DNA from 3 places in the Glaciimonas sp. GG7 genome. Region 1 is predicted to be linked to each of the others. Evidence: predicted binding sites of a transcription regulator. Region 1 holds the regulator's gene; each other region holds the start of a gene.

Region 1 (4,935 bases):
CCAGCGTTCAGTCTGGGCGTAATCATCACGCTTGTTTCTTCTGCCGCATTGGCCGTTTCTTTGGCTGATTTGAGTAATAAGGATGCCAATTCCGGATTAAAAGCAGCACTTGATAAAGGGGCAATTGTTGCGGTTTCTAAGCTGGGTGTTGAAAATGGATTTTTGAATAACGACAAAGTGAAAATTGGATTGCCGGGCATATTGGAGCAGGCGCGTCCGCTCTTGAAAATGACCGGAAAAGGCCAGCAATTGGATGACTTGGTTGTGTCGATGAATCATGCCGCAGAGGCTGCAGTGCCCTTGGCCAAGCCTTTACTATTAAATGCAGTGAAGTCCATGTCGGTGACGGATGCAAAAAAAATTCTGAGTGGCGGAGAGACATCGGTGACCGATTTTTTTAAAGAGAAAACTGCCGCGCCATTGGAAGTGAAATTTCTACCGTTAGTGAAGCAAGTCACTGACCGCAACGGCGTCTCGGCGCAATACAACGCGACGATGGGATTGGTCAGTAAAACCGGTATGGTGCCAGCGCAAGCGGCGACGGTGGAAGGTTATGTCACGCAACGTGCGCTAGATGGCTTGTTTTACATGATCGGGGAGGAAGAGAAGGCGATTCGACGCGATCCGATAGGGGCAGGCAGTGCCATTATCGGGAAGGTGTTTGGGGCGATGAAATAATGATTCGCCGCGCTGGTTGGACCAACTAGCCCTGAAGCCATCGCTGGCAATCTCGATGATATTTAAAATAACAAAGGGCGCATTAACTGCGCCCTTGCTCATTTGTCAGTGTAGTATTTTTTCGTTTGATGGTTGAAAAGACACTTGCGTTGACTATGTCAGATAACCACTACCGTCACGTCGCTGCGGGTAGATCCTCAGGCAAATGTTTGATTGCGGAGTGTTGGTGGTTCTGTAGTTTGTCCTTATATTTAATCACTTGTCGATCGAGTTTGTCGATCAACAAATCAATGGCAGCGTAAAGGTCATGCGCAATGCTCTCGGCATGCAGGTCTTTGCCTTTTACGCGCAGATTAATTTCAGCTTTCTGGCGTTTTTCTTTCTCGGTGATTTTGTCGACTGTCAGGATCACACTAATATCGATGACCTGATCGAAATGGCGCTTGATACGCTCTAATTTGTTTAGCACGTGTTCGCGAATGGCGGGAGTTACGTCGAGGTGATGCCCACTAATTGTGAAATTCATACTGCGCTCCTATCAAGTTTTCGTTGGCGGTTCGGACAGTGATCAATTTGTTGAGTCGACTAGTCAGAACACAGCGACGGTTATGCAAACGAGCAAACAGCTAAAGAGATTTGCGTAAATTGACTGGCGGAATTCTGAGTGCTTCGCGATATTTTGCGACCGTACGGCGAGCAACCACCATACCTTGTTCCGCGAGCATGTCGGCAATCTTGCTGTCAGAGAAAGGGCTTTTAGAATCTTCCGCTCCTATGAGTTGTTTGATCAAAGCCCGTATTGCCGTTGAGGAAGCCTCTCCACCTGCCTCTGTAGCAACATGGCTGCCGAAGAAATACTTTAATTCGAACATCCCGTGAGGGGTGAGCATGTATTTCTGAGTCGTTACACGCGAGATAGTGCTCTCGTGTAATCCTAGTGTATCAGCTATTTCACGCAACACAAGAGGCCGCATGGCGACCGCGCCGTGCGAAAAAAAGTTCCTCTGACGCTCTACAATTGCCTGGGCGACACGGAGGATAGTGTCGAAGCGCTGACGCATATTTTTGATCAACCACTTCGCCTCTTGCAGTTGAGAACCGAGTGATCCTTCGGTTTTGCTTTGCTTAAGAATATTGGCGTAGAGGGCATTAACGCGCAGTCGGGGCATCACGTCATTGTTGAGCATGACTTGCCAGCCATTCTTTGTTTTTCTCACAATCACGTCCGGCACGACATAATCTGAGGCGCTTCCGGCGAAAGTTGCGCCAGGATGCGGATTGCATTGTCTGATAACGACTTGCGCTTCACGTAAATCTTCGTCATCGCACTCCAGCGCTTTTTTGATTTTATTGAAATCGCGTTGGGCAAATAAAGTCAGAAAATTTTGCACAATTGTCAGCGCCAGACGACGCGTGACGAATGGTATTTTTGGAAACGCTTTAATTTGCAGCGCCAGACATTCAGAGGCGTCCCGAGCGCCGACGCCTGTCGGATCAAAACTTTGGACCATCTTCAGCGCCATCGATAATTCGTCGATGTCGATCTCAAGTTGCTCAGGCAGACGTGCGTAGATATCCTCCAGCGACTCTTCCAGGTAGCCGTTCTCATCGACTGCATCAATGATTAATTCGATGAGTGCGCGGTCGCGTTGGAGATCGACTACTTCTTGCATCTGCTTGAGCAAATGTTCGCGCAAGGTTGTGACGCAGGCTTCTAGCTGCGGTCGCGCATCCTCATCGTCGGGTGCCTTGGAGGTACGGGCAACATCGTCAAAACTCCATTCGGTGTCGCCGCTATCTTTATCCTGATTGTTATCGCCGGTATCGGCAACTTCGCTGCTACCTTCTGGCTCGATCGGTGAACTGCTGACTTCGCTGTCCCCCGTCGGGGCATCCATCGTTGACGTCGTTGTGTTAATGGCACCATCAGCCAACAGTCTGACTGAGTTGTCGAGTGGATCGTCGAGACGCTCCAACAGCGGATTCTCGGACAGAATATGTTCCAGTTCCTGATGCAGCTCTAGCGTAGACAATTGCAACAATCGTATCGATTGCTGCAACTGCGGTGTCAGCGCCAGATGCTGGGAGGTACGGAGTTGGAGCGATTGTTTCATGGGCCCTGAGGGTTCCTGGTAGTGCGTTGCCTGCGTTACATGATGAAACTACATGGAAGCTAGATGCCAAAACTACATGCGGAAATGTTCGCCCAGATACACGCGTCGTACAGATTCATCGGCGATGATGTCGTCCGGACTGCCGCTGGCCAACACGCTACCTTGGTTGATGATGTACGCCCGGTCGCAAATGCCGAGCGTTTCGCGCACGTTATGGTCAGTAATCAAGACGCCGATACCGCGTTCTTTCAGAAAACGGACGATGCGCTGAATTTCAATCACGGCAATCGGATCAATCCCTGCGAATGGCTCATCAAGCAGCACGAAGCGCGGATTGGTGGCTAAAGCGCGGGCGATTTCTACCCGTCGTCGCTCACCGCCCGACAGGGACAGTGCCTGACTATCGCGTAGCTTTTCAATTTGTAATTCTTGTAGAAGGGACTCAAGCTTGTCCGAGAGCTCCTGCTTGGTGAGGGCCACGCCGTTCGGGCGCTGAAGCTCAAGCACCGCACGGATATTGTCTTCTACCGTTAGTTTACGAAATACTGACGCTTCTTGCGGCAAATAAGACAAACCAAGCACCGCCCGTTGGTGAATCGGCAAGCGCGAGATATCGACGCCATCAAGATCAATCGCACCGCCATCGGCTGGCACTAGCCCTACGATCATGTAGAACGAGGTCGTTTTACCTGCGCCATTGGGTCCAAGCAGACCAACTACCTCGCCATTTTTGACGTTCAACGATACGTCACGCACGACCTGGCGCGCGCCGTAACTCTTTTGTAGCCCTTTGACAATCAGCGTACTGGAAGCGGTAGTCATCTCATTTCCCTTTCGGTTCGATGACCGCTTTAATACGGCCGCCACCCGGCAAGCTGGTGCCGGAAACATCATTATTGACCGAGTAAAATTCAGCGCGACTATCGTAGGAGATAAATGCGCCATTGACGACATCGGTAGGTTTAGTGCCTTGCAGGCGTCGCATCTGGGCCTTCGAAAACAATTTAACGATTTCGGTTTTGTCGTCGTATTCGATGCGTTCCGCTTCGCCATCGATCCACAAATCAGGGCCGCCGTCGCGCTTTTGGCGGAAGGTCGCCAGTCCGCCCGGTGCCGCGTACAAGACCGCGAATTGGTAACCAGCCGGATCCGTCGTGACGACCACTTTTTCCGCCTTCATGATCAGCGTGCCGCGGGTTAAAATAACATTCCCGGTAAATATTTTGACTTGTTTCACGTCATCTAACGTGAACTGGTTTGCTTCGACATTGGAGGGCTTGGTGGCATCAGCTTTCTCTGCCTGCGCACCTGACATGAAGGTCAGTTGTAGTGCCAGTAGCGATAAAAAAAGAATACGTTTCATAAAAATCCTGGAAATAAATAACGGTATGACGGGGCAGAGCACGATCTCGACAGATTCGGCATCGCTTAAGGTTGGCGCGGTGTTGCGCGATAAGTGCCGCGGACATTGCTGAGCAGGCGCAATTCCAGTGTGGCATTGTTAGCAACCATACCAGTGCCGGTCATTTTCGATTGATCTATCGTAATCTCGACCGGTTTATCGCTTTTAATAATATCGTCGTCCGGCAGTAGCAGCAGGTATTCAGACTCCAGATGCAGTTTTGACGAGGTCGGCGTTGCCGGGCGATCGGCAACGACATTGCCGTACATATTGACCTTGCTATTGTTGTCTTCAATCCTGGCGGTGTTTGAGCGTAAGGACATCGGTGGTTTTTCTTTGTCAAGACTATGGATCACCGGCAGCTTGACGTCAAAGGAGTCGTCGCTTGGGTTATGCGTGAGGCGCTGGCCTGCAATGTTGTAGCGCGGCAGACCATTTGGGGCCAGTTGGACGTAGTTGAAATTTTCGACGTAATAGTCAGGCGCGACACGCGGTGCACCGGGCAGCATTTTTTCTGTATTTCTATTCATGACTTCCATGATCCAGAAGCTAGCTAACGCCAGCGCGATACACAGCGTCAGTAGCAGCATGAACCGGAGGCGAAAGGTCGATCGCAGGTTTTTCATATGGTTTTAATTCGCCTTATTGCGCAGAAACGCCGGGTAAATACTGCGCCAGCGCGGCGTCATACTTACCTTGTGCGCGAAGAATTAAATCGCAGACTTCACGTACCGCACCCTG
Region 2 (4,935 bases), on a different contig from region 1:
GCGCTTTCAACAATGTCAATGAGGGTATGTAGCGATGGTTCGGCAAGTGCTTTTGGCGAGTTGAATTCCTTGATATCGGCTCCGCCGGAAAACGCATTCCCAGCCCCAGTGATGACAATCGCGCTGACAGCGTGATCGTCCAGTGCGGTGTGAATGGCCGCCACCATCGCGGTGCGCGTCACCAATCCCATGCCATTAACCGGAGGATTATTGATTGTGATGAGGGCGACGCTGCCATAGCGTTGATAGTTGGCGGTCATGATTTTCCTTTAAAGGGGGAGGGAATGTATGGCGCTTTCATTGTCCGTTCAGACACCGTTAAGCTCAGACCGAGAATGTTACGGTCATGCGCTTGCGCCAGATTTGCAACACCAGATACGCAACAACGAACACATTACCAGTCAGTACCGCACCATTCACAAAGGATGGATGAAACAGCAGATGGTGAATTTCGATGGGGATATAGATCCCGCCGGAGACCGCGCCCAGCCAGGTTGCCCACGGTCGGTTACGCCAAAGGCCGAAGCTTTCGACGCAACGTAGTGAGACATAGCAGATGCCGATCAACATAATCGTGCGACGATTTTGATCACCCAGAACATCCGCGTAGTGCAGAAAAATGGAGGGGTAGTACGCAGCCGGGTCCATGCCGAAATGACCGATCAACTCTGTGGCCAGATAACGGATATCGTGATGCAGCAGACTGAGCAGGCCAAGCGTGGCGGCCAGCCCGGCGACCCCCTTGATACCTTCAAAGGCGGCAATCGCTTGCAAGGTTCGGTGTGACTTTGCATGCGGTAAAGACGGGCTTGCGTTAGCGTTTTTTGCGGATGGCATCTAGGGCCTGCAGACCGTGCGTGAATTGAGAATAGCAATTCTACTGGTCTTCGTTGCTGTGCAGGAGGTTGAAAGAGGTCAGTTCAAGAGGCGTGATGATGCATGCGTACCGAATACAGCAAAGCTTAACGGTATGTCGGCCATCTTTAAGAGCATGGGTTTTAGACAGAAAGTAATGCAGTGGCTTAAGTAGCCGTCTGTTTGCCGCACTGCAACGGCAGCTTCGCCAACTGATCGTACTCATCGTCGCTAAACAAGCGTGAGCGTGTCAGAAAGCGACGACCGGAGCCATTATCGAGAGAAAACATGCCGCCGTTACCGTTGACGACGTCGATGATTAATTGTGTGTGTTTCCAGTATTCGAACTGCTCGGCACCGATATAAAACGGTTCGCCGTCGAGATCGCCTAGATAGATGTCGGCATCGCCCACCTGAAAATCATCGCGGGCGTAGCACATCGGTGCACTGCCATCGCAGCAGCCGCCGGATTGAAAGAACATCAGCGCACCATGCTTTTTGCGCAGCGTCTGGAGCAATTCCAGTGTGGCTTCCGTGGCGGTAACGCGGGCGGGAATCGTGGACATTGTTGGCCTTCAGTGAAAGAAAAAACGCGGCTCCGGTTACAGGAGCCGCGTATAACAAAAATGACTTAGAAAAAACCCATCGCGTTCGGGCTATAGCTGACCAGCAAGTTTTTGGTTTGCTGATAATGATCAAGCATCATTTTGTGATTTTCGCGACCGATACCGGATTGCTTGTACCCGCCGAAAGCAGCATGCGCCGGGTAGAGGTGGTAACAGTTGGTCCAGACCCGGCCAGCCTGAATTCCACGGCCCATGCGGAAAGCACGTGCACCGTCGCGCGTCCACACGCCTGCGCCCAAACCGTACAAGGTATCGTTGGCAATTTCCAGCGCTTCTTCTTCATCCTTGAACGTCGTCACCGACAATACCGGGCCAAAGATTTCTTCCTGGAAAATACGCATTTTGTTATGGCCGGAAAACACGGTTGGTTCCATGTAATAACCGGTGCCAAGATCGCCTTCGTGTTGTGTGCGCGTGCCGCCGGTGAGCAGTTTTGCGCCTTCCTGTTTGCCGATGTCGATGTACGACAGGATTTTTTCCAGTTGCTCCAGCGATGCTTGCGCGCCGATCATGGTGCTCATTTCCAGCGGGTTGCCTTGTTTAATGGCTTTCACGCGTTTTAATGCTCGTTCCATAAAGGCGTCATAAATCGATTCTTGAATCAATGCGCGTGACGGGCAGGTGCAGACTTCGCCTTGATTGAGCGCAAACATGGCAAAGCCTTCCAGGCATTTGTCAAAGAATGCATCGTCTTGATCCATGACATCGGCAAAGAAGATGTTCGGTGATTTGCCGCCCAGTTCCAGCGTGACCGGAATGATGTTCTGCGATGCGTATTGCATGATCAGACGGCCAGTCGTGGTTTCGCCGGTGAAGGCGATCTTGGCGATACGCTTGCTTGATGCCAGCGGTTTGCCTGCTTCTAAACCAAAACCTTGCACGATATTGAGCACGCCCGGTGGCAACAAATCAGCGATCAGCTCTACCCAGACCATGATCGATGCAGGCGTTTGTTCGGCAGGTTTGAGCACGATACAGTTACCGGCAGCCAACGCTGGTGCCATTTTCCAGACCGCCATCAGAATCGGGAAATTCCACGGAATGATCTGACCGACGACGCCCAAAGGCTCGTGGAAGTGATAGGCATAAGTCTCGGCATCAATTGTCGAAACACTACCTTCTTGCGCGCGGATGCAACCGGCGAAATAACGGAAATGATCGATCGCCAGAGGAATATCGGCCAGTGTGGTTTCGCGCAATGGTTTGCCGTTATCGATGGTCTCGGCCAGCGCCAACAGGTCAAGATTGGCTTCCATCCGGTCGGCGATTTTAAGCAGGATATTGGCACGTTCGGTCGGTGAAGTACGGCCCCAGGCGCGTTTGGCAGCGTGTGCCGCGTCTAGCGCGAGATCAACGTCTTCCGCACTGGAACGGGCTACTTCGCAGAAAGCTTTACCCAGGACCGGGCTGATATTTTCAAAATACTCGCCCTTGGTCGGTGGTACAAATTTGCCGCCGATAAAATTATCGTAACGTTGTTTGAAGGGGTTTTTAATGCCTAGTTTACTGATATCTACCAGATTCATGTCGTCCTCCGAAGGGGGTTTTAGTTAATTATCAAGTTGGCTGTGAGCCGGGTGCAACAGGCACGCTCAGGTAATTGCAAGGCGCGTGCCAATGCGCGTTTGTGGCATTCATTCGACTGGATTGACGTGCCAGAAATTGCTTAGCGCCCCGTGGGGATTGGGTCTGACTAAAATGAGGTGGTGGCGAGAGTGCTGCTGGTTTGCTGTCGCAATACAAGCGATTGTTGATTTTTGGAACACCTTAGTTGGAAAAGTGTTCCGTATTTGCGCTGAGAGTGGAGGTCAGGGGTGATGTAGGGCAAGTCTTTTAGTCATTGGTTGACGCTGTCTTGAGTGGACAAGGGATTGTTGACCGCGTTTTCAAGGAACTGTTGTCATGAAGAAAATGAAATTTGGTGTTGCCTCAGTCGCTGAGCAGCGGATACGTTCTCTGGCGATTGCCGCCGGTACGCGTGAGGGTGACCCTGAAGAGCCAAATGTGGGGTTCCCTTCAGTGAGTGCTATGTCGCGCGTGCTCTCGGATGAAAATATGGCCTTACTTAATGTTATCCGCGAGAAGTGAATGGTAAATAACTCCCAAATGCAACTTAGTTGCACTATAATTCTGCAAGCTGCAACTTAGTTGCAATTCGTTGATGTTTCGGTCGATCTTTATCAGCTACTGATAGACGCCCCTGGCTTCAATTCCCGCCTTGTAAATGTAAAAAAATGCCTCACAATTCGCCCTCCATTACCGCTAGTAATCAAAAAACTCGTCCCAGCATGCTGGCGCGCTCGGCATTATTTCGCCTGATGCTGGTATTGCCTGTGTGCCTTTTATTCTGGCTTGGCGTCTGGTGGGCGCTGGGAGCGACAGGATGACGGCCGCTGTGACAGTACACAATCTGACGGTTGCCTATCGTCAGCATCCGGCTCTGCATCACATCAGCGGCAGCTTTGCGTGCGGTTCACTGACGGCAATCATCGGTCCCAATGGTGCGGGTAAAAGTACGCTGCTCAAGAGCTTGCTGGGTTTGGTGCGCATTGATAGCGGTCAGGTTGACATCAGCGTGCCACGTAAGCGGATTGCGTATTTGCCGCAACAGGCGGAGATTGATCGCGGTTTCCCGATTTCGGTGATGGATTGCGTGTTGCTGGGATATTGGCAACGGGCCGGATTATTCGGCGGGATTACCAAAGCTATGGCGGAAAAGGCGGACGCTGCTTTACATGCGGTGGGTCTGGAAGGGTTCGCCGATCGCGCCATAGGCAGTTTGTCTGCCGGGCAGTTTCAGCGTGTGCTGTTTGCCCGGATTCTGTTGCAGGACGCTGAATTGATTTTGCTCGACGAGCCGTTTAATGCAGTGGACGCCAAAACGACCGAGGATTTATTGGCAATTGTGCAGTCGTGGCACGCGCAGCAGCGCACCGTGATTGCGGTGTTGCATGACAACGAACAAGTGCGTCGTTATTTTCCGCAAGCGGTGATGTTGGCACGGCGCTTGGTGGCGTGGGGCGATACGGCGACCGTGATCACCGAAGAACATTTGCGGTTGGCTAAGAACATGCCAGAAGCGCAGGACCCGAACGCGCCGATCTGCCAGCCGGGGATGGTGGTATGAGTTTATTCGCCCACTGGTTCACCACTTTTTATCAATTTGCATTAGCACCGTTTCAGGAGTTCGCCTTTATGCGGCGCGCCTTGATCGGGATTCTGGCGCTGGCGCTGAGCAGTGCGCCGCTGGGGGTATTGCTCACTTTGCGCAGGATGAGTTTGTTTGGCGATGCGCTCAGTCACGCAGTGTTACCGGGCGTAGCGGTTGGGTTTATGTTATTCGGCTTATCGCTGCCGGCGCTCAGTATCGGCGGCTTTTTGGCTGGCGTGATTGTCGTGGCGATTGCCGCGCTCATTAGTCGGCATACGGATTTAAAGGAAGACGCGAGTCTGG
Region 3 (4,935 bases), on a different contig from region 1:
GGACATCCTAACGAGGAAAAACGCTACCAACGTGCATCGACTCGGATGGAGAAGCCTTATCTGGAAGCCGAGGAAAAAATTTCTGGCATGAAAATTACTCACGTCATGTCAGCTCTACCTTGCTATGCGTCCGATGCGCCCTACAAAATACTTGGCGATATTCTGAAAAAACCGCCTCAATGGGCAGTTGAAAAGGCGCAATCCTGCGACAAGCTGTCAGTGACAGACATTATCAAAACCTATTCTGCCGAAGGATATCCAGGTACACCCAAAGGATTTGTCGGGGCTGATTCAGTGAAGAAGTATTTGAATAAAGCTTTAGCACGCGCGCCCGAGAAAGGATTAAATCTGGTGATGGGGTATCGAAATGACAAAGACGAGGGCAAGGTTGGTTTTGTTGATGTACGGGTAAAAACCACGAAAGAGGGGCATTTGTTGTTTAGAGATTGGACGGGTGAGACAGAACTCTATCGCGTGCCAAAAGATGGAATGATGCTTTATAAAGATATAAGCAATGGAAAAGTGGTTGCCAAGATGGACAATAAGGGGCACCTATTCTCCCCTTATGAAGAGTCACTTGGTAATCATAAACGACCACTACCACAACTGGAGTATAAATTATGTGCTGACTATTCTAAGGACACTGAATTACGTTTAAGATCACTTTCCAAGTTGGCTTCTTGCAGAGAGTTTTGGATCTACGAGACAGATGAGTGATACCGACGAGCAGATGTAAAAAATTAATTTTACTTCACAATAAACCACGTTCTGCGAACGTGGTTTTTCTTCAGACTCCCCCAGCGGTAAAAAACACTCACACATAAAAATACGCCAGCGCAACGATGGCGTATCTGGCCGCGCATGGCTGTTCGCACGATGTCGTTGAGATGGCTTTGATAGCCCTTGCCTGCACTCTTGCGTTACGCCAACAACGGCTCGATGCATTCTATTAACTACTTTGAGAGGATGCTGGACCTGTCTGCACACTGATAGCTGGAAGGTCAGAGAAGTCGATTTTACGCTGTGTGTATTCCAGGCTTTCCGGTACTCAACAGGTTGATCGGCAGACCAACCAATGCTTATTTTATGAGCGATAAAAATCGTTTATATCAATAAAATCCGGGGTCCCAATTTTCTAATTAATACTAAGGAATACGATGCCTGGAGCCATACTCTCATCCCCCGTTAATGTTGGCAGCAATTCGTCACAAACAGACAGTGCTTCCTCTGCCCCACATTCATTCGGCTTAAAAGGGACGCATGAAGTCCCGGAGACATTAGACCGTACACCGTCGAACTCTTTAGCCGTTTCACCATCCGGGACAATAAAAGCGGAGCTGAGCGCCGCAACAGGGGGAGCGACAGGAAGCGTGCAGTCAGAAATGCCTTTCATCCCTGGCCCCGTTTTTGCTGACAGTACGCCCTCCGCTTCAACTACATTTGAATCGACAGGTGCACTTCTGGCAAGCGAAGCAATCGGAAAGAAAATGGCCGGAGTCGCAGCAGCGCCTAATACCAATCTAGTCAAACCAGTCCTGCGCACCAACCGGGTACAGGATGTTATGACCGCATTGGGAGTGAACGGCGTGTTTGATAACAATGAAGAGGACGCCAGCGTTTTTGCCGAATGGGCACATAGTTGCGACTCTTTTCTAACTACGCACTATGCACGGAGAAAGCCAGAAATGGTCAACGTCTATGCATCCATGGCTAAGGATTCTGAATTGCGAAAGGAAATATATGCTCTTGCTTCGGAAGAAAAGAAACAGGATAGCCATGCAACGCGCTACATGGCGGTATCGACCAAGATGAAAAAAGCCTATTCGGAAGCCGTGGAAAGAATTTCGGCTAAGAAAATTGATAATGGCGCGTTTGAGGAACGTTGTTATGAGCCCGATGCGGGTTGCAGAATACTTGGCGCCATCCGGGGAAAACCTATTGAATCGGTAAATGAAAAGCTAAAGGCGCAGTTCAGCGATAAGTATTCAGTGAAAGACATCGTAAAGAGCTTTGTCAACCTGAGGTATAGCGGTACGCTAAAAATATTTTCTGATGGTAAATCAGTGAAGCAGTATTTGCTTCAGGCTGTAAAAAATGCGCCGAACCATCAATTAAAACTGCCGTTGGGATATCGAAATGAAAAAAGAGACGGTAAGGTTGTTTGTGTTGTTGCGCGGGTGAATACCAACGAAGAGGGGTATGCGCTGTTTACTGATCCGCTAACGAATAAAGAACTCTACCAGGTGTCAGAGGGTAGGATTGCCTATTATAAAGACCCGACTAGCGGGGAAACAGTCATATCTGGCGAGCCGGGAAGTTGTCTATTCCGCGTTACAGCAGATGCAACGCTTGAGCCGATGGAGACTATACGACTCACACCAAAAACTGTTTATTCATTAATGGACGTTGCATCTGATGGCACTTTATTTCAGACAGATTCGCTTTCTCAGTTGACTGATTGCAGTGAATTTTGGCTGTATGAAACAAGTAAGCGATACTCAATTCTAGTAACTCAGGAAAAAAACGTCACTGCTGAATAACCCTGTTCTGCGAATAGGGTTATTCCTCAGATTCTCCAGTAATAAACACACTCACAAACACACTCACGAAAGCTCAGTGAGCGCAAAAATATGCCCGCGCAACGATAACGTATCGGTCGGGTATGGCTGTTCGCAAGATGTCGGTGAGGCAGCTTTAATCATCCTTGCCTGACATCTTGAGCCGCTCCGACACGTCGACATCAATAACTGATATATCAATTCAGGCCAAGGCGCGGCGCCTATGCCGATTGCCATCGCAATGCGCTTATTATCGATAAGTTGTCATTCTGCCTCTTCTTGCCCGGTGCATTGCAGTAGTATGGGGAATCTACATTTGCAATTGCCGTTATACCGCTCTGTAATCTGATCCCGGTTTCGGGTACGAATCCTGCTTAGAGGAAAACAGATCGTTTCCAGCGACGCTTCACTCTCACCGCCTCACCTGTTCCGCTCCCATTTTTGCGTCAACACGCATCGAAAGGCACCACCCAATGGCTATCCGTGTCGCGCTGCATCACAAAACCAGCTACCACTATGATCGCCTGGTAACGCTGTCACCGCATGAAGTGCGCTTGCGTCCTGCGCCGCATGCGCGTACCCCGATTTTGTCGTATTCCCTGAGCGTCACGCCCGAGGATCATTTTATTAATTGGCAGCAAGATCCATACGGCAACTATATCGGCCGTTTTGTGTTCCAGGAAAAAGCCGACGTACTCGAATTTACGGTCGATCTGGTTGCCGACATGACCGTCATTAACCCGTTTGACTTCTTTGTTGAAAAATACGCCGAGCATTTTCCGTTCAGCTATCCGACCCAACTGACAGCTGAACTGAGCGCCTATCTGAAGGTGGAAGAGCCCGGTCCGTTGTTGGTTAAATGGGTTGCTGACGCGCGCCGCGATATGCTCAAAAAAGCGCTCGCTACCAACGATTTTCTCGTCGCCATCAATCAGCGTCTACAGGGCGATATTGGGTATCTGCTACGGATGGAGCCGGGCGTGCAAACGCCGGAAGAAACGCTCACCAATCGGTCCGGCTCATGCCGCGACACCGGCTGGCTATTGGTGCAGATTTTGCGCGAAATGGGATTGGCGGCACGTTTTGTGTCCGGTTATCTGATCCAGCTAAAAGCTGATCAGGAGTCGCTCGACGGTCCTGCCGGGCCGGATGCCGATTTCACCGATCTGCACGCGTGGACCGAGGTATATATCCCCGGCGCGGGTTGGATTGGTCTGGATCCCACTTCCGGCATGCTGGCCAGCGAAGGCCATATTCCGCTGGCGTGTACGGCCATGCCGTCGTCGGCGGCACCTGTGAGCGGCTTTACCGACAAGGCAGAAGTGACGTTTTTTCATGAAATGACGGTCACCCGCATCCATGAAGATCCGCGTGTGACCAAGCCGTATTCCGAGGCTGACTGGAACAAGATCGACAAGCTCGGCCAACTGGTTGACGCTGATTTGAAGCGGCAAGATGTACGCCTGACCCAAGGCGGCGAGCCGACCTTTGTGTCCATCGATGACATGGATGGTAAACAGTGGAATACCTTAGCGCACGGGGACGATAAACGCGCCTTGGCCGGGCAATTGATGCATCGCCTGAAAAACCATTTTGCGCCCGGCGGTATGGTCCATTACGGGCAAGGAAAATGGTATCCGGGCGAGCCGTTGCCGCGTTGGGCCTTGAATATTTTCTGGCGCATCGATGGTCAACCGATGTGGACCGATGCAACGCTGTTTTCGGATGAAAACAAGAGCGATGGCTATACCAGCGAGCAGGCCACGCGCTTTGCCGCTGAACTGGTCAAGACGTTAACGTTACCAGTCAATAGTCCGATTCCGGCCTATGAAGACGTGATGCGACAAGCCCAGCGTGAGCAGGGGCTGCCGGTGAATCTCGATCCGCTCAAGGCGGACCTGGATGCGCCGGAAGAACGACGCAGTCTGGCGCGTTTGCTAGAGCGTGGTTTGGGCCAGATTGTGGGCTATGTATTGCCGCTGAAAGCCCGGGATTTCGAACCCGGCGTGTCGCTGGGAACGGTCTGGAACACCTCGGCATGGCCGCTCAAGCGCGAGCATTTGTATTTGACCGAAGGCGATTCGCCGATGGGTCTGCGCTTGCCGCTCGACGCGTTGCCGTGGGTCATGCCGGACGACAAGACCGAAGATTTTGATGTGGATCCGTTTGCTGCACGCACAGCCTTGGCTGCAGCAAAAAAACGCCCGATCCTTAGCGTTGAGCCGGAGAAGGCTGGTAAAGCAGGCATTGGTGCGGCCGTGGCTGCCGCTGCTGCTGCGGCGGCAGCAAATATTGCCGTAGTGGAGCCCAAACCCGCGCCCAAAGAAGTCATTCATACCGCTTTGTGCGTACAGGTGCGTGGCGGGCGTTTGCATGT

The links. The regulator sigma-54, encoded in region 1, starts transcription at its own class of promoters, with help from an activator protein. The targets are predictions, from matches to a motif close to TGGCANGNAANCTGCTTT.
Region 2: the regulator sigma-54 is predicted to act here: its motif matches at 3,081-3,098, upstream of adh (aldehyde dehydrogenase).
Region 3: the regulator sigma-54 is predicted to act here: its motif matches at 2,918-2,935, upstream of ACVBEF_RS03420 (transglutaminase family protein).

What each region holds. Positions count from the first base shown of each region.
Region 1 covers NZ_JBRIIQ010000026.1:40,810-45,744, forward strand. Annotated here, with positions in the region: gene ACVBEF_RS08745 (DUF4197 domain-containing protein) at 1-678, shown strand, start outside; gene hpf (ribosome hibernation-promoting factor, HPF/YfiA family) at 854-1,204, opposite strand; gene ACVBEF_RS08755 (RNA polymerase factor sigma-54) at 1,305-2,792, opposite strand; gene lptB (LPS export ABC transporter ATP-binding protein) at 2,865-3,614, opposite strand; gene lptA (lipopolysaccharide transport periplasmic protein LptA) at 3,616-4,155, opposite strand; gene lptC (LPS export ABC transporter periplasmic protein LptC) at 4,221-4,820, opposite strand; gene ACVBEF_RS08775 (KdsC family phosphatase) at 4,837-4,935, opposite strand, start outside.
Region 2 covers NZ_JBRIIQ010000004.1:40,373-45,307, reverse strand. Annotated here, with positions in the region: gene ACVBEF_RS02380 (3-hydroxyacyl-CoA dehydrogenase NAD-binding domain-containing protein) at 1-260, opposite strand, end outside; gene ACVBEF_RS02375 (DUF2127 domain-containing protein) at 325-837, opposite strand; gene ACVBEF_RS02370 (DUF779 domain-containing protein) at 1,023-1,421, opposite strand; gene adh (aldehyde dehydrogenase) at 1,487-3,007, opposite strand; gene ACVBEF_RS02360 (hypothetical protein) at 3,384-3,569, shown strand; gene ACVBEF_RS02355 (hypothetical protein) at 3,716-3,868, shown strand; gene ACVBEF_RS02350 (metal ABC transporter ATP-binding protein) at 3,865-4,608, shown strand; gene ACVBEF_RS02345 (metal ABC transporter permease) at 4,605-4,935, shown strand, end outside.
Region 3 covers NZ_JBRIIQ010000007.1:18,413-23,347, reverse strand. Annotated here, with positions in the region: gene ACVBEF_RS03430 (hypothetical protein) at 1-717, shown strand, start outside; gene ACVBEF_RS03425 (hypothetical protein) at 1,158-2,540, shown strand; gene ACVBEF_RS03420 (transglutaminase family protein) at 3,032-4,935, shown strand, end outside.